4 regions of the Candidatus Pantoea symbiotica genome follow, and region 4 is predicted to be linked to each of the others. Evidence: predicted binding sites of a transcription regulator. Region 4 holds the regulator's gene; each other region holds the start of a gene.
What was found. Region 4 encodes Fur, which represses iron uptake genes when iron is present. Its sites were predicted from a motif close to ATAATAATGAGAACNACTATCAA; they were not measured.

Region 1 (4,541 bases), 680 kb from region 4:
TGCTGCTGCATTTCGCGGTAGCTAAGCTGATGCTGTGCGTCGGCCAGCGCTGGTGCATCGGGCGTACGCGCCGCCTGTTGCGCTAACAGGGAAGCGAGCGTTTCAGCTGGCAGCGGATAGGCGGTTTGGTTGATCGCGGCAATCTGCGCATGTTCTTCGGCGGTGAGCAGGTCGAGTTCGCCGCACGGCCGTAGCGGCTGTTGCGCCAGCTGATCGAGCAGCAGAGCAAAGCGGCTGGCGTGACGTTGCAAAGTTTGTTCGCTGTAGCGTTCGGCATTCGCCAGCAGCTCCAGCGTCAGTTCACCGTGCTCGCTGATATAGATGGCGATTTCCAGATCGCGCACCGGGCCTGACGCCAGCTGATGCGTAATGCCTTCCACGCCAGCGAAATCGAGTTGGTAATCAAACATCTTCAGATTGATCACCGGTCCATACAGCGGATCGCCATCGCCGAGACGGCCGAGATCGCGCTGCACCTGCTCAGCGTCATAGCGCTGATGACGACGCATCTTTTTCACTTCGCCCGCCAGCTGGGCGGCGAGCGCGCTGATCGGTTGCGTTGGATCGTAATGTACCGCCATCGGCAATACGTTGATCACCGGGCCGGTGGCGCACAAGGCGGCCGAGCCGATACGGCGCATAAAGATGAAACCGGCGGCAAAGTCGTTTTGCCCGCTGAGACGCGCCAGCCACAGCGCTACCAGCGCAAAGGCGAGATCGGCGGCGCTGGCGTGCGGATGCTGCTGAACCAGCGTCTGGAAGGTGCTGCGATCCAGCGTAACGCTGTGGCGCAGCAGATCGGTGCTGGCATTTTGTCCGGCGAGCGGCAGCGGCGAGAGCGAAGCTGGTGAAGGCAGCGCCGCGCCTTTTTCGCGCCAGAACTGGCTGTCACGCGCAAAGGAGGAGGATTCACGATAGCGCTGATACTCGTCCACCACTTCGCTAAACGGAATAAACGGCGTCGGTTCAGCGGCTTGCTGCTGTACGGCTGCGGTATAGAGATTGGCGATGCGGCGCGTCAACGCGGTAAAGCTGAAGCCATCCACTACCAAATGGTGATAGCGCTGATACCAGAACCAATGCTGATCGTCGAGACGGAACAGGCGGTGATGCCACAGTTTTGCGCCGCTTAATACGCGCAGATCGCCATTCATGTCGTCACGCATCAGTGCACGCGCTGTGGCGGGCGCATCGGCCTCAGCACGCAAATCGACAATCTGCGGCAGGCTAAAGGAGTGTGGCTGCGGCCACTGCAACGCTTCGCCTTCCACTTCGCCAAATGCCATGTTCAGCGTGTCGGCTTCCTGCATGCCCGCCACGATCGACTGGGCCAACAGGGCGCTATCAATCTCACCGCGCAGTTCGACAAAGTGCGCCACTGCGTAAGCGTTGTGGTGCGGTGACAGCTGATCGGCAATCCAGATGCCGGGCTGTGCCGCGACTAACGGCAAGGTTTTTTGGTCGGTCATAGGCATGTTCATCAGAGATTCGGACATGGATGCTCCGGTTTGCTCCACAGCGCTTGCAGGCCATTCAGCAGGCCGCCGCGCCAACAGAGCGCGTCATGGCCGCCTTCCACCGGCTGGTAATTTACCTGATAGCCGGCAGCGCTAAGCTGCTGTTGAAGTTGTTGATTAGCTTGGAGAATCAAGCCTTCGCGTTTGCCGGCTTCGAGCCAGAAACGCAGCGGTTGGCGCGGCGCGAGACCGCTATCCAGCGCCTGCAGCAGCCAGCCGTGCGGATTGCCGCGTTCCGGCCACCAGAAGGACCCGGACAAGCTGAGCGCGTTGCCGAAAGTTTCCGGCCAGTGCAGCGCGGCAAACACCGACGCCAGGCCGCCAAAGCTTTGTCCGGCGACGATGGTGCTGTCCGCCTGCTGGCGATAAGGCGTTGATTGTGCGATTTGCGGTAACAGTTCTTGCTGCATGGCTTGCCAAAACTGCGCGTTGCACGGCAGCTCGCGGCTGCGGTGTTCACTGTCGATGATGTCGATAAACAGATACACCGCCGGCGGCAAAGAACCGGCATCGGTGAGCTGCTGCAGCGGTCCGGCAATCGGCATGCTGTGCGCCCAGAATTGCCCGTCGAGCATGATGGCCAGTGGACGCTGTGCAGGATTGGCCTCGCCGGTGGTGTAAATCCATACCTTGCGACTGTTGCCTAATAGTGCGCTATCCCATTGCTGCTGTTGCAGTTCAATGGCTGGCGCTGTGCCGTGATCCACCGCTTGCCACAGTTGTTGATTGGGCGCGTGCGGCAGATGCAGCGGCGATACGACCATGCCGCGACCACCGGACCAGCCACGTAAGTGATTCAAAGGATCGGCCTGCGCCGTCGGGAATTTGTCGCGCCACCAGTTGCGCAGTGTGGACATCTCGGCAACGCCGGTGAAGTCGGTGGCCTGTTCATCGGGCATCAAACAGTAACTGCCGCGCCAGTTGGCGGGCAGCGAAGTCTGCCAATACCAGACGTTAGTGCCACTCACACGCATTAACGACTGCGGCGGGCGGCGCTGGTGGTGATCGGTCACGCCGGTGATGTTGATCCACACGCGCTGGGTCGACGATTGCGTTTCATCGCCTTGCGGGTCACGCCAGAAGAAGGTGACCTGGCATTGGCCATCGTCTGCTAACTCAATGCGGGGAATGCCTTGGGATTGTTGCGCCTGCCACCAGGCTTCACTGCCGGTTACATCATTTCGCCAGGTCATAGGGCTGCCAGTCGGTGTTTACGCGGAGATTTACATAAGCTTGATGAATAATACTATTGATAATAATTTGCATTTGCAATAGGGTGACTGCGCTCAAAAATGAGCACGCCTGTTCCGCCTGATGCTTACCGTTCGGTAAGGTTGCGCTACGGATGGTTTGAAGGGTCTGGAACTGGGCGCGATATGGACAGGGATCTTCTCACCGGCTCGCCAGTTAAGCATCCAACGGCTTTTCGCTGGCCATCCAGGAACGTATAAAATGAAAAATTACTCACGGTTATCATTAGCCATTCTGATTGAACTGGGGCTCAGCGCCTCACTGCTTTCCAGCAGCGCCTGGGCAGCAGAGACTTCTTCCAGCAAAACCTCAGCCAGCACCACTGACGCACAATCAATGGACGGCGGCACCTTGATGGTCACCGCGCAGCAGCAGAACCTGCAAGCGCCGGGCGTTTCAACCATTACCGCCGACGAGATCAAAAAACATCCGCCAGCACGCGATGTATCCGAAATTATCCGTACCATGCCTGGCGTTAACCTGACCGGCAACTCCACCAGCGGCCAGCGCGGAAACAATCGCCAGATCGATATTCGCGGCATGGGCCCGGAAAACACCCTGATCATGGTGGATGGCATGCCGATCACCAGCCGCAATTCGGTGCGCCTTGGCTGGCGTGGTGAACGTGATACGCGTGGCGATACCAACTGGGTGCCGCCGGAGATGATCGATCACATCGACGTGATTCGCGGACCGGCAGCGGTGCGTTACGGCAACGGTGCAGCGGGCGGCGTGGTGAATATCATCACCAAAAAACAGACCGATCAGCAGTGGCACGGTTCCTGGAACACCTATTTCAACGTGCCGGAACATAAAGCGGAAGGCGCGACCAAGCGCACCAACTTCAGTCTCGAAGGGCCGCTGGGCGATGATTTCAACTTCCGTTTGTACGGCGGTTTAGCCAAAACCCAGGCCGATGCCTATGACATCAACGAAGGGCATGCGGCTGCACGTACCGGAACCTATGCGGGCAGCTATCCGGCGGGTCGTGAAGGCTCGGTTAATAAAGATATCAATGCATTGCTGAGTTGGGCGTTTGCGCCGATGCAGACGCTGGAGCTGCAGGGCGGTTTCAGCCGTCAGGGCAACCTGTATGCGGGTGACACGCAGAACACCAACACCAGCGCGCTGGTGAAAAGCATGTACGGCGACGAAACTAACCGCCTGTATCGCCAGAACATTTCATTGAAATGGACCGGCGCATGGGATAACGGCGTCAGCACCAATACCTACGCGCGCTACGAGAAAACCCGCAACTCGCGCATTAACGAAGGTTTGGCGGGCGGCACCGAAGGCATCTTCTCCAACAGCGGTTTCAGCACTATTCAGCTGGATGACGTGCTGCTGCATAGCGAAGTCAGCATTCCGTTTGAGCTGCTGTTTAACCAAACCGCGACGCTGGGTACCGAATGGAACCAGCAGCGCATGAAAGACGGTTCTTCCAACACGCAGGCGGCGAACTACGGTTCGGTGCCGGGCATCGATAACACCGGCCGCAGCCCGTATTCCCAGGCAGAGATTTTCTCGCTGTTTGCGGAAGACAACATGGAGCTGACCGACAGCACCATGCTGACGCCAAGCCTGCGTTTCGATCATCACTCAATTGTTGGCAATAACTGGAGCCCGTCGCTCAACCTGTCGCAAGGTTTGGGCGATGACTTCACGCTGAAGATGGGGATTGGACGCGCTTACAAAGCGCCGAGCCTGTATCAAACCAACCCGAACTATCTGTTGTACAGCAATGGTCAGGGTTGTGCGGCCAGCACCGGCGCG
Region 2 (4,541 bases), 2.4 Mb from region 4:
GGTGATATTGCGCGGGCAGATGCAGTAACCAGCTTTTCACCAGTTTGGTGTTGCCGAGCCAGCGTCCTTGCAGATAGCTGAGCCAGCAGCCGAGACTGGCCGCCGTGGTCAAAATCACAATCGTCGGCACGAAATCCATCACACCTTTGGCGACCATCGCGCCCGCCAGTAACAGCAGGCTATCGCCCGGCAGGAATGAGGCGGGCAGCAAACCGTTTTCCAGAAACAGCGTTAAAAACATCACGCCGTAAACAATCCAAACGACATCCGGATTGCCTAGCGCGGCAAAATCCTGATGCCAAAGCGCCTGGACAATCTCATGTAAAACACCCATCAGCTATTCCATCGAGTCACAAGGAGTCTAATTTTAACCTTCTGTGGCATCGTATACGTTGATCTCTCATCGCCGCCACAGCATGGTTTATCTTCTGTTTAACTTCTTAAACGTGCAAAACCGGCTTTAAGGTCATCCAGCAAGTCATCGACATGTTCGAGGCCGATATGCAGACGCACCAAAGTGCCGTCAAAATCCACGCCGCCCGCCGGACGAATCGCCGCCAGCTCTTCAGGCTGATTTGCCAGAATCAGTGATTCATAGCCGCCCCACGAATACGCCATGCTGAAATGGTGGAAGTGATCGAGGTAATTTGCCAGCTGCTCACGACTCAGTTTTTCATGCAGGATGAAAGAGAACAAACCGCTGCTGCCGCTGAAATCACGCTGCCAGAATTCATGGCCTTTACACTGCGCCAGCGCCGGATGATTCACGCGCGCCACTTCCGGCTGCGTTGCCAGCCATTCGGCCACCTGCAATCCGCTCTCTTCGTGCTGACGCAAACGCGTGCCCAGCGTACGAATGCCGCGGCTCGCCATATAGGCGGTATCGGCATCGACCATCTGGCCCATCAGATAGGAGTTCTCGCGCAGCTGTGGCCAGCAACGTTCATTGGCTACCGCAGTGCCAATCATCGCATCGCTGTGACCAATGATGTATTTGGTGCCGGCCTGAATCGAAATATCGATGCCATGCTCCAGCGCGTTAAACAGCACGCCCGCCGCCCAGGTATTATCGATCATGATGATCGCATCCGGCGCTTTGGCGCGCACGGCGGCAACAATCGCCGGAATATCCTGCACTTCCATGGTGATTGACGCCGGTGATTCCAGGAACACCACGCGCGTATTCGGCTGCACCAGTTCGCCAATTTCGCTGCCGATGCAGTGGTCGAAATAGGTGGTGGTGACGTTCAGCTTACTGAGAATTTTCGAGCAGAAATCCTGCGTCGGTTCATAGACCGCGCCGCTGACCAGAATATGGTCGCCGGCTTCGACAAAGGACAAAATGGCATTGGAGACCGCCGCCGCACCGCATGGATAGAGCGCGCAACCTGCGCCGCCTTCCAGCTCGGTCATGGCGTCTTGCAGCGAGAAATGGGTGAGGGTGCCGCGACGACCATAAAACAGCTCGCCTGAAGCGCGACCGGCGGTAGCACGTTTCTTGTCGGCGACCGTGTCAAAAACCAGGGATGAAGCGCGTTGAATTACGCTGTTAACTGAGCCTTGAGTGTAACGTTTACTGCGTCCCGCGCTGACAAGCGTGGTGTCTATTTTCTTCGTTGCCATCACTGCTTTTCCTGACATTTCCCACAAAACATCCACGTTACCACGAATCAGCGTAGTGGGTTGAGCCTGATTGTGGATTATCAGAGTGAGGCCAGTATTGCGCATAACATCAGCTAAATTGTGGAAATTGCTGGCCTCTTTGCTTTGTAAATAGTAATGAGAACCACTATCACTTCGGGCGTTTTTTTTGCTATGATCCGCGCTTCAATCGTGAACTGTGCAACAGAAGTTGGAGATGCAGCGTGGTAGCCAGTGATTTGATGCAAACGGATCTCTCCGTTTGGGGCATGTATCAGCATGCCGATATCGTTGTAAAGATTGTGATGATTGGCCTGTTACTGGCTTCCGTTGTCACCTGGGCAATTTTCTTCGGTAAGTTTGCTGAGCTGAGCGGGGCGAAGCGTCGCCTGAAACGCGAGCAGCAAGCGCTGGGCGAAGCCCGCTCGTTAAACGATGCTTACCGTGCTGCTGAAACCTTCAAAGCCAACAGCCACAGCGCTGTGCTGCTTAACGATGCGCAGAATGAGCTGGAGCTGTCTGCTGGCACCGAAGATCTGGATGGCATTAAAGAGCGTACCAGCTTCCGTCTCGATCGCCGCGTGGCCGCATTCAGCCGTCATGCCGGTCGCGGTAATGGCTTCCTCGCTACCATCGGTTCCGTTGCGCCGTTTATCGGTCTGTTTGGTACCGTTTGGGGCATCATGAACAGCTTCATCGGTATTGCCAAAACGCAAACCACCAACCTCGCAGTCGTCGCGCCGGGCATCGCTGAAGCGCTGCTGGCCACCGCGATTGGTCTGGTTGCGGCAATTCCTGCCGTGGTTATCTACAACGTCTTCGCGCGCATGATTGCCAGCTACAAAGCGTCGCTGGGCGATGTCGCCGCGCAGGTCATGCTGCTGCAGAGCCGCGACCTTGACCTCGGCAACGTCGATACCGCGAAAGAAGCCAACCGTCCAGCGGCGGCACAGAAACTGCGCGTAGGATAAGTATTATGGCGATGCGTTTAAACGATGACTCGGTCGGCGATGGCGAAATGCACGAAATCAACGTGACGCCGTTTATCGACGTCATGTTAGTTCTGCTGATCATCTTTATGGTCGCCGCGCCATTAGCCACCGTCGATGTGCGCGTTAACCTGCCAGCATCGACCAGCGCACCGCAGCCGCGTCCGGAAAAACCGGTTTATCTTTCTATCAAGGAAGATAAGCAGATCTTCATCGGCAACGATGCGGTTACCAAAGAGACGCTGGTGAATGCGCTGACGGCACAAACCGAAGGCAAGAAAGACACCACCATCTTCTTCCAGGCGGACAAATCGGTTGATTACGCCACCCTGATGGAAGTGATGGATCAGCTGCGTGAAGCTGGCTATCTGAAGATTGGCTTGATGGGTATGGAAACGGTCAAAAAGTAACGTTTCTCAGCTCATCGTAGGGTCGCCATTCATGGCGACCTTTTTTTATATCTGACGCTCAGTTTGTTAATTTATTGTTACGATTGGTCTTATTTTTGTAAACTGCAATGGTGAAGAAGATCACGTTTATTCCTGGCCCGGCACGTTAAAACGGAAGAAAAACCAGGAAGGACAATATGAGCTCGAGTCACTCTTTACAAAAGTCGTCGCAAGGCGGCGCCAAAACCATCTTTAGCGTTACCAGCGGTAACTTCCTTGAGATGTACGATTTCATGGTATTTGGCTATTACGCTACCGCGATAGCCAAAACCTTTTTCCCCGGCGATGATCCCTTTGCCTCTCTCATGCTCACGCTGATGACCTTCGGCGCAGGCTTCCTGATGCGCCCGCTCGGCGCGATTATTCTCGGCGCTTACATCGATCATCATGGCCGTCGTAAAGGCTTGCTGTTAACGCTTGGTCTGATGGCGATTGGTACCTTAACCATTGCGCTGGTGCCCGGATACGCCACCTTGGGTGCCGCCGCGCCGATTCTAATTCTGCTCGGTCGCTTATTGCAGGGCTTTTCGGCGGGCGTCGAGCTGGGCGGCGTGTCGGTTTATCTGGCAGAAGTGGCGCCGAAAGGGCGCAAAGGCTTTTATGTCAGCTGGCAATCGGGCAGCCAGCAGGTGGCGGTAATCTTCGCCGCGCTGCTCGGTTTGGGTCTGAATCATCTGTTGGCGAAAGACGCCGTCACCGAATGGGGCTGGCGTATTCCGTTTGTGGTGGGATGTATGATCGTGCCGTTCCTGTTCTACATTCGCCGCATGCTGGAAGAGACGGAAGCCTTCAGCCAGCGCAAACATCATCCTTCCATGAGCCAGATAATGCGTTCGGTCGGGCAGAATTGGGCGCTGGTGCTGGCGGGGATGTTGATGGTGGTCACCACCACCGTGATGTTCTACATGATCACCGCGTTTACCCCGACATTCGGCAAAACCGTGCTGATGATGAGCGACAAGGAGAGCTTCCTGGTGACGCTGTTTGTCGGCATCTCCAACCTGTTCTGGCTGCCGGTGATGGGTTCTTTGTCGGACCGCGTTGGCCGCCGTCCGCTGCTGATTGTCTGCACCATCTTGATGATACTAACCACTTGGCCGGTGCTGCATTGGCTGGTGGGAGCGCCGACCTTTGCCCGTCTGGTTGAAGCCGAGCTTTGGCTGTCGTTCCTGTATGCCAGCTACAACGGCGCGATGGTGGTTTATCTGGCTGAGATCATGCCAGCAGAAGTGCGTGCATCGGGCTTCTCACTCGCCTACAGCCTGGCAACCGCGCTGTTTGGCGGCTTTACGCCAGCGGTGTCGAGCTATTTGATTCATGCCACCGGTGATAAAGCGATGCCAGGCGTGTGGCTGTCATTTGCGGCGGTGTGCGGGCTGGTCGGTACGCTGCTGATTGGCCGCATGGTGAAGCAATATCAGTCACGACATAACGCAGCACCTGTCAGCGCATAACCGTAGGG
Region 3 (4,541 bases), 460 kb from region 4:
AACTCGATGCCCTGCGAATGCACTTTGCCCGACGGCGTGTACGTGCCGTCCTGCACGTTACGGTTGGCGACATCGTCCTGAGTCAAATCGTACAGCGCGATTGAGTACATATCGCGCGTGCCCACCGGCTGATATTTCACGCCCGCTTCATATTGCTCTGAGGTGGTCGGTTTCAGCTGATTGCCCTGCGGATCGGTTAACGAAGCCGGTGTAATTGCCTGGCTCCAGCTGACGTAAGGCGAGATGCCGTTCTCGAAGGCATACAGCAGCGCGGCGCGGCCGCTGATGTGATCGTCCTGACGACGGCTGGTGCCGTTTTCCGACACGATGCGGTCATAGCGTCCCGACAAATCCAGATGCCAGCGATCGAGCTGCAACTCATCCTGCAGATACAAACCGGTTTGATAGTAGCGGCGCGTCTGCGATGTCCAGTCGAAGTCCGGCATGATGCCCACTTCTTCGCCGTTCCACGCATTCAGCGCGCTAGCGGCACCGCTGGCTTTGGTGATGTCATTTTTATAACGATGGTATTCCGCGCCCAGCGTCACGCGATGCTGAACCGCGCCGGTGGCAAAATCCGCCTGCAAGCGGTTGTCGTTGGCCCATGCGCTCAGTGATGAACGCTCGCCGGAGTAATAGCGGTTCAGCAGGTCAGGGTTAGTTGCATTCCAGCCAATCTGATAAACCTGATCGAGATCGGTATTCGAGTGGCTGTAGCTGCCGGTGGAGTATACCGACCAGACTTCGTTGAAGCGGTGTGAGAAGTCATAGCTGTAAATCTGCTCGCGACGTTTGAACTGATCGAGCGAACTGTCGCCTTCATAGAAACTGTCGCTCAACTTGCGGCCGTTATGGCTGTAGAGCGTGCCTTCCGCCGGTACCGAACCGTGATAGCCGCCGGACGGATCTTTCTGCAGATAGGCGCGCAGCACTAAGTTGGTGTCTTCGCTTGGCTGCCACATCAGCTGTGGCGAAATGGCATATTTCTCTTCACGCGTGTGATCGTACTGCGTATCGCTGTTGCGCGTGATGCCGGTTAAGCGAAACGCCCACTGGTCGTTGATGGCGTTGGTGTAATCAAAAGCGGCGCTATTGGTGGCGTTGGTGCCGCTCGACAGGCGGAAGTGACCCTCTTCGGCAAACTGCGGACGCTTGCTCACCATGTTCACTAATCCGCCCGGCACCGTTTGGCCGTAAAGCGCGGAGGAGGGACCTTTGATCACATCAATGCGATCAAGGAACCAGTTGTCCACCTGCAGGATGTTGAAGCTGCCGCCGTCACTCATCACGCGCAGGCCATCGAGGAAGGTGTTGTCGACATCGCCGCCGTGGAAACCACGCAGAGCGATGGTGTCGTAACGCGTGGCGGCACCACCAAAGTTGGTGAACACGCCCGGCGTGTAACCCAGCGCCTGATTGAGATCCTGCGCGCCCTGATCTTCCATCTGCTGACGTGTCACTACCGAAATCGACTGCGGCGTGGTAATCAGCGGCTGATCGCTTTTGCTGGCGCCGCTGCTCCGCGTGGCGAGATAGCCCTGCGTCGGCGAGGTGGCGTTCTCTTGCGGTTGCGCAGTGACGACAATCGACTCTTCGGCGAAGCTTGCAGCGGGTAAAGCCAGCGCAAGCGCGCACAGAACGCGGCCACGGTTAAGGGTAAACAGCGAGGTCATGAGAGGTTCCTGATATTTTAATGGGAATAGCTATCGATATTAGATTGAGAATTATTATCTTTTGTAGCGAGTGTTTCAAGATGTGAGTTTGTTGTAAGAGGGTTGTGAGGAAAATGCACAGGCAGGGCGGGATTAGCGTGCAAGCATATGAGGTTGTAGGGTGCGCATTAATGCGCACCTGGGTTGATGGTCGCCATGAATGGCGACCCTACGACGGATATGCGTGGTTTTCGTAGGGTGCGCATTAATGCGCACCTGGTTTAATGGTCGCCATAAATGGCGACCCTACAACGGTTACGTATGGATCAGGAAAAACGTTACTTCGCGCTACTCAAAACCGGCATATTCGGGATATCGCCGGCGTTATTACAGGTTTTATCTTTCGGGCAGTACTTATCGAGCAGCTTTAGCGTCACACCGTTGGTCCAGCCGAAGCCATCCTGCAGCGGATATTCACCGCCGCCACCGCCGCCCAACTGCGCGCCTTCAACCACATATTTCTCAACCAGCTTATGCTCCTTGTCATAGGTTGCCTGCACGTTCTGCAGGAAGCGCTGACCAATCTGCTGCGCCAGTTTCGGCTGCTTGTAATGCTCCAGACCTTCCACCGCCACCCATTGCAGCGGCGCCCAGCCGTTTGGCGCATCCCATTGCTGGCCGTTATTCACTGTGGTGGTCACCAGACCGCCCGGTTTCAGCAGCTGTTTTTCGACGGCGGACGCGGTGCGCTCAGCTTGCTTATCACTCGCCACCTGCATATAGAGCGGGAACAACGTGGCGGCGGTCAGCTGTGGATGAACCTGCTTCTTCTGGAAATCGTAATCGGCGTACCAGCCTTTTTTGTCATCCCAAAGATAGCGATTGATCGCCGCTTGGCGTTTCTCGGCATCCGCCGCGAACTGTTTGGCTTTGTCATCCTGCTTATCCAGTTTGGACGCTTTAGACAATGTCTGTTCGAGGTGGAAAATCAGGCTGTTAAGATCGACCGGCGCCAGCTGCGTGGTACGAATCGACGCCAGATTGTGCGCATCGGTGAACCAGCGCGAACTGAAATCCCAGCCTGATGCCGCGCCTGCACGCAAGTCGCGATAAACCTGCTGCTTATTACGATCCGGCGCTTTATTCGCGGTGTTGACGTCATCAAGCCAGGATTCGGTGCGCGGTGCATCGCGATCGTCCCAGTAGCGGTTAAGCAGCGTGCCGTCGCTAAGTTTAATCACGCGTTTGCTGGCCTGGCCGGCTGCAACTTTGTCGCTGTCCGCCATCCAGTAATCGTACTCTTTCTGCAGCTGCGGCAAGTATTGGCGATAGACATCGTCGCCTTTGTGCGTTGCCAGCAGGTCAACCATCAGGCTGAAGAACGGCGGCTGCGAGCGGCTGAGATAGTAGCTGCGGTTGCCGTTGGGGATATGGCCATATTTATCGAGTTCGGTGGCGAAGTTATCCACCATATCCTGCACGCGATCCCAGTGACCGCTCTCCGCCAGGCCGAGCATAGTGAAGTAGCTGTCCCAGTAATAGACTTCGCGGAATCGGCCGCCTGGCACCACGTAAGGTTTCGGCAGCGGCAGCAGCGAATCGTACTGACTGGCACTTTGCGCGGTGCGTGTCAGCACCGGCCATAAACCGTTGATGTGCTCGCGCAGGCTTTGCCCGGCGGGCGGCACATATTTGTCTCCCTCTTTTGGCAGCGTGAAGTTGCTGTCGACAAAATGCTTGAGATCGAAGTTGCGCTGGCTTTTCTGCATCTGCCAGTCGGCCAGAATCGAAGAGGGATTGGATTTCGGCACCGCATCGGCGAAGGTTTTCTGGTCCGGATAAAATTTCGCCTGCTGCACGGCATTGAAAAGCGGTCCCAGACGCACATCTGGCGGCTGCGGTTGGTTGCTGAGCATGCGGCTTTGATCGTCGGCGTGTGCGTTGCTGGCAGCGGCCAGCAACGCAGCGCTGAGTAAAAAGGTCAGACGCGCGGGCGTGAATACGGCATTTTTTATCATCGGTTTTTCTCCTTGTCCGAAAAGGTGGTGTGCTAACGCATTGACCACCCGAACAACTTTAGTCGCAATCGCACCGCTTAGCCTTGTACAGCGGTGGAAATGTGAAGCGCCCGGAATTAATCACGCGAGAAATTGCATCAAGGCTAAGGTTTTTGCTTGCCCTGTTCGGCTATTTGCCTGAGGCTGAAGCAAAAAAAAGGAGAGTCGAATGGAGATTATCTGGTATCACCCGTCGCTGGCGCCGCAGGGCTGGCTGGAAGGTTTGCATCAGCGTTTACCTGAGGCGCGCGTGCGTTACTGGCAGCCGGGCGACAACGCGCCGGCCGATTACGCTGTGGTGCGTTCGCCGCCGGTTGAGATGCTGGCGGGGCGTCAACTGAAAGGCGTGTTTGCCATGGGCGCGGGCGTGGACGAGATCCTCAAGCAGCTGCGTGACAATCCACAAATGCTGGCTGACAACGTGCCGTTATTCCGCCTCGAAGATACCGGCATGGCGCGCCAGATGCAGGAATACGCTAACTGGTGCGTGCTGGGCTGGTTCCGCCGTTTCGCCGAATATCGTCAACTTCAGCAGCAAGCAAAGTGGCAAGAGCTCGATGGCTTGGATCGCCACAACTTCACCATTGGCGTGCTTGGCGCAGGCGTGTTAGGCCGCAGCGTACTGGAGAGTTTGCGTCAATGGGGCTTCCCGTTACGCAGCTGGAGCCGTTCGCCGAAGCACATCGACGGCGTGCAAAGCTTCCATGGCCGCGATCAACTCAATGCCTTCCTCGAGGGCACGCAGGTGCTGATCGATCTGCTGCCCACCACGCCGGAAACCACCAACCTCATTGATAGCCAGCTGCTCAGCGCGTTGCCGCACGGTGCCTGC
Region 4 (4,541 bases):
TGTCGAAGGCTGGGACGATCCGCGCATGCTGACCGTCTCTGGTCTGCGTCGTCGTGGTTACAGCGCCGCTTCAATCCGTGAGTTCTGCCGCCGTATTGGTGTGACCAAACAGGACAATATCGTGGAGATGGCTTCACTGGAATCGTGCATTCGTGACGATCTCAATGAAAACGCACCGCGTGCGATGGCCGTAATGGATCCGCTGAAAGTGGTGATCGAGAACCTGCCTGCAGGTCACGAAGAGATCATCAGCATGCCGAATCATCCGAACAAACCGGAGATGGGCACGCGTGAAGTACCATTCAGCCGTGAAGTGTGGATCGATCGCGCGGACTTCCGTGAAGAAGCCAACAAGCAGTACAAACGTCTGGTGCTGGGTAAAGAAGTGCGTCTGCGTAATGCTTACGTGATCCGTGCCGAACGTGTGGCGAAGGATGATGAAGGCAATATCACCTGCATCTACTGTACCTGCGACGTTGATACGCTGAGCAAAGATCCAGCCGATGGCCGTAAAGTGAAAGGCGTCATCCATTGGGTTTCTGCAATTCACGCGCTGCCAGCGGAATTCCGCCTGTACGATCGTTTGTTCAGTGTGCCAAATCCGGGCGCGGCTGAGGATTTCCTCACCACCATCAACCCGAGTTCACTGGAAATCAAACAGGGCTTCGTTGAGCCAGGTTTGCGTGCAGCGGATCCAATGGCGCCATACCAGTTTGAGCGCGAAGGCTATTTCTGTGCTGATAGCGTCTATTCACAGCCATCCAAACTGGTGTTTAACCGCACCGTTGGTTTGCGTGATACCTGGGCAAAAATCGGCGATTAATACATTTTGTCGCTAGCACGATAAGATCATGAAAGGGCGAGCAATCGCCCTTTTTTATTGTCTCGATTTAACCAGATACGACCTTTTATGCTGCCCGCTGCAATTAGCCTTTAATTCCTTATTTGCGACTATTCTGACTTTAGCAAAATTAAACCATTTGCCAGTGTGAAAAACTTTTTTTCAGGTAGGCTATGCGCTCTCAGCCGTTGCTCTGCGGGTAATCAAAGGATAAAAAATGACAAGTCTCGCCCTGGAAGCCAAACATAGCGTGGTGGTTTTACATCAGCTTATCGAACGTATTTTCAATCAGGCAGAAGGCAGTGATGACAGCATTGATCTGTTCTTGTCGTACTTTCATCCCGACTTCAAAATGGTTACGCCTCAGGGTAAACAGCTTGATCTTAATGAGATGGAAACACTGTTTCGCCAGTTGCAGGGGCAGCGTGAAGGGATGCGAATTGCCACCAGTGAGCACGCCATCATTTCGCAGCAAAGCGACGAAGTCACAATTCAGTATCGTGAATTGCAGATGATGAATGGCACCAATCAAAGCCGCATTTCTCTGGCGGTACTGGATTGCAGTACCGCCATTCCGCGCTGGCGCTACTTGCAGGAAACGCTCGTTGCCTGATTTCAGATATAAAAAAACCGGCTTAAGCCGGTTTTTTTATACTGCATAGCACACTCAATTACTTATCGTGGAGCGTATCGTCTTCGCGGCAGTCTCCCAGAGCACAGTGACCATACAGGTACAGGCTGTGGTTGCTAAGCTTGATGCCGTGGCGAGTGGCAATTTCACGCTGACGCGTTTCGATTGATTCATCGCTGAATTCGATAACTTTGCCACAATCCAGGCAGATCAAGTGATCGTGGTGATGTTGCTGAGTCAGTTCGAAGACAGATTTGCCGCCTTCAAAGTTATGACGGGTTACGATGCCCGCGTCGTCAAACTGGTTAAGAACGCGATACACCGTTGCCAGACCAATCTCTTCGCCCATATCGATCAGGCGCTTATACAAATCTTCCGCACTGACGTGATGGGACTCGGGGCCGGGTCCCTGAAGCACTTCCAGAATTTTCAGTCTGGGTAGCGTGACTTTCAGGCCAGCCTTCTTCAATGCGGAGTTGTTGTCAGTCATGCGGATATTGTCCTGTTACTTTGCTAGTCACTTGCGGCGCAGGGGCCTTGAATGTTTAGGTCAACGCGCATTCTCATTTGCGTCTCATTATAGAACTCAAGCAGTGAAATGAAAACCAAGGCAACGTCCTTAATCACCAAAGGTTGTAAGGATAACGTCACTAACGTCTTCAGGACGCTTGGGTTTTGGATTCCATTTCACTCAGCCTCATTCTACTGCCAGAGGAATAAGCGGATGACCATTGCGGGTATTCTACAGATTTGCGGGGAAAAGTTAAAAAACCGTAGCTATTATTTTTATAGGAAATTCCGTTGCCCGATGTGAGGCAGCGCGCACATCGGACAGAGCAGGGAATTAAGCTTCAATAATCTCTTTCAGCTGCAGCTCGTCGAAGATCTGCTTCACCCACTTCTCAACACGTTCGTTGGTCAATTCTGGCTGACGATCTTCATCAATCGCCAGACCCAGGAAGTTTTTGTCATCGGCCAGGCCTTTAGAGGCTTCAAAGTGATAGCCTTCGGTTGGCCAGTGCCCAACAATCACCGCACCGTTTGGCTCGATGATGTCTCGGATGGTGCCCATCGCATCACAGAAGTACTCGGCGTAATCTTCCTGATCGCCACAACCAAACAGCGCTACCAGCTTGCCATTGAAATCAATCTCTTCCAGCGTCGGGAAAAAATCATCCCAGTCACACTGCGCTTCGCCGTAATACCAGGTTGGAATGCCCAGCAGCAGGATGTCGAATGCATCGAGATCCTCTTTGGTGCTCTTAGCAATGTCATGCACTTCGGCGACATCTTTACCCAGTTGTTTCTGGATCATCTTTGCAATGTTTTCAGTGTTGCCGGTATCGCTGCCGAAGAAAATGCCTACGATTGCCATGGGTTAGGTAACCTCTTGAATCCTGATTGTGAAAGTAAGTCAGTTGACTGCACAGTTATGCGAATAATAGCAGACCGGTAAAAAGTGCGGAACTTGTAAAGCCGTGACTTTGTGTTCCAGCGTGCGGTCTTCGCGCGTTACGACAGTTTGAGCTGTGCCAGCAGCATTTGTTCAATCAATTCGCTGCGACTAATGTTTTGCTGATCGGCCAGCGTGCTGAGCGCGTCAACCGCCTCGCTCGACATCTTCAGCTCAACACGACGCAGCCCACGCACTTTATCGCGCTTGAGCTGGTTGCGTTTGTTGATGCGTAACTGTTCATCACGCGTCAGCGGGCTGGTTTTCGGGCGACCAGGACGCCGCTCGTCTGCGAAGAGATCAAGCGTAGTGCGGTCTGTCTGTTCTTTTGCCATGGTTTGTAAAACTGAGTGGGCGCGAACGGCGGAAAGGCGCTGCGCGATTAAAACATTATCGGCCCGACCACGGCGAAAAAATATCCGTGGCAAATTTTTAGCGCGACATCATACTCCAGCGCCTTCCCTGACGCCAACCCTAAAGCGCAAGCGGCAAGCTTTTGCTTTTACAGGTTAAAAAACCGCCGAACGGCGCGTAACACCGCATCGGGTTTCTCGGCGTGCACCCAATGTCCAGCTCCGCTGATCACATGTGCATGCGCCTGCGGGAACTGACGCAGCAGCGCATCGCGATGCTGATTATCCAGATAAGGCGAATCGCCGCCGCGGATAAACAGTGCCGGATGCGGCCATGCAGGAATCGCTTCCCAGCCGGAGATGGTGCTGTAGTTATCCCACAACACCGGCACATTAAAGCGCCATTCGCCCTCGGCTAAAGACTTGAGGATGAACTGGATCACGCCTTCTTCATCAATATGCTGGCGCATTACCTCAGCGGCCTCACTGCGGCGCGTGACGCCTGCGGCGGTAACGGCGCGAATAGCGGCAAAAATTTCGTCGTGGCGGCGCGTTTGGTAATCAACGGGTGCGATATCGATCATCACCATTTTTTCGATGCGTTCCGGCGCGATGGCACTGAGCGCCATGGCGATTTTTCCGCCCATCGAATGGCCAATCACACCAGCGCGATCGATCTGATGCGCATCCAGCGTTTCGACAATGTCCTGCGCCATCACGTGATAATTCATCTCATCGCTACGTGCCGACAAGCCGTGGTTGCGCACATCAACCTGCAGCGTCGGACGTACGTCACGCACCCCACGCGCCAGCACGCCAAGGTTATCAAGGCTGCCAAAAAGACCATGGATTAACAGAATCGGCGTGGCATCGGGGGCAGATTGTTCAGTTTGCAGACGGGCGTTCAAAATCATGGCTAAAGTTCTTACGGTTGTGACCTTGGCTTAGGTTATCATGGATTCACCTGTCCAGCAGTCAGGCCGGTGGGCATTAGGGCATATTCCGACTTTTGCCCGGAAACGATGCCAACGCTATCGGCTGCCACGGATTTAACTTTATAATCCTTATGTTAGAACCCGCTCACGTTTTGCACGACTGGATTTTGCTAAGGCCGTTGCACTAATGCGTGGTTCTGTCATTTGCCAGAATCGTACGGAAAAAGATGAAAACGATTGAAGTTGACGAAGAACTCTACCGTTATATTGCCAGCCACACGCAGCACATTGGTGAAAGCGCCTCTGATATTTTGCGCCGCATGTTGAA

Region 1: a site for Fur is predicted at 2,761-2,783, ahead of fes (enterochelin esterase). Genes of this name have one in related genera too.
Region 2: a site for Fur is predicted at 1,774-1,796, ahead of exbB (tol-pal system-associated acyl-CoA thioesterase). Genes of this name have one in related genera too.
Region 3: a site for Fur is predicted at 1,718-1,740, ahead of ACXIZX_RS07255 (TonB-dependent siderophore receptor). Genes of this name have one in related genera too.

What each region holds. Positions count from the first base shown of each region.
Region 1 covers NZ_JBSZHR010000002.1:287,434-291,974, forward strand. The annotation lists gene ACXIZX_RS01945 (amino acid adenylation domain-containing protein) at 1-1,496, opposite strand, end outside; gene fes (enterochelin esterase) at 1,481-2,710, opposite strand; gene ACXIZX_RS01955 (TonB-dependent siderophore receptor) at 2,970-4,541, shown strand, end outside.
Region 2 covers NZ_JBSZHR010000002.1:3,320,475-3,325,015, reverse strand. The annotation lists gene ACXIZX_RS15885 (DedA family protein) at 1-334, opposite strand, end outside; gene metC (cystathionine beta-lyase) at 433-1,623, opposite strand; gene exbB (tol-pal system-associated acyl-CoA thioesterase) at 1,884-2,612, shown strand; gene exbD (TonB system transport protein ExbD) at 2,618-3,040, shown strand; gene tcuC (MFS transporter) at 3,217-4,533, shown strand.
Region 3 covers NZ_JBSZHR010000002.1:1,432,095-1,436,635, forward strand. The annotation lists gene ACXIZX_RS07255 (TonB-dependent siderophore receptor) at 1-1,673, opposite strand, end outside; gene treA (alpha,alpha-trehalase TreA) at 1,991-3,670, opposite strand; gene ghrA (glyoxylate/hydroxypyruvate reductase GhrA) at 3,879-4,541, shown strand, end outside.
Region 4 covers NZ_JBSZHR010000002.1:967,674-972,214, forward strand. The annotation lists gene glnS (glutamine--tRNA ligase) at 1-823, shown strand, start outside; gene ACXIZX_RS05040 (hypothetical protein) at 1,059-1,454, shown strand; gene fur (ferric iron uptake transcriptional regulator) at 1,513-1,962, opposite strand; gene fldA (flavodoxin FldA) at 2,317-2,847, opposite strand; gene ybfE (LexA regulated protein) at 2,985-3,260, opposite strand; gene ybfF (esterase) at 3,428-4,192, opposite strand; gene seqA (replication initiation negative regulator SeqA) at 4,441-4,541, shown strand, end outside.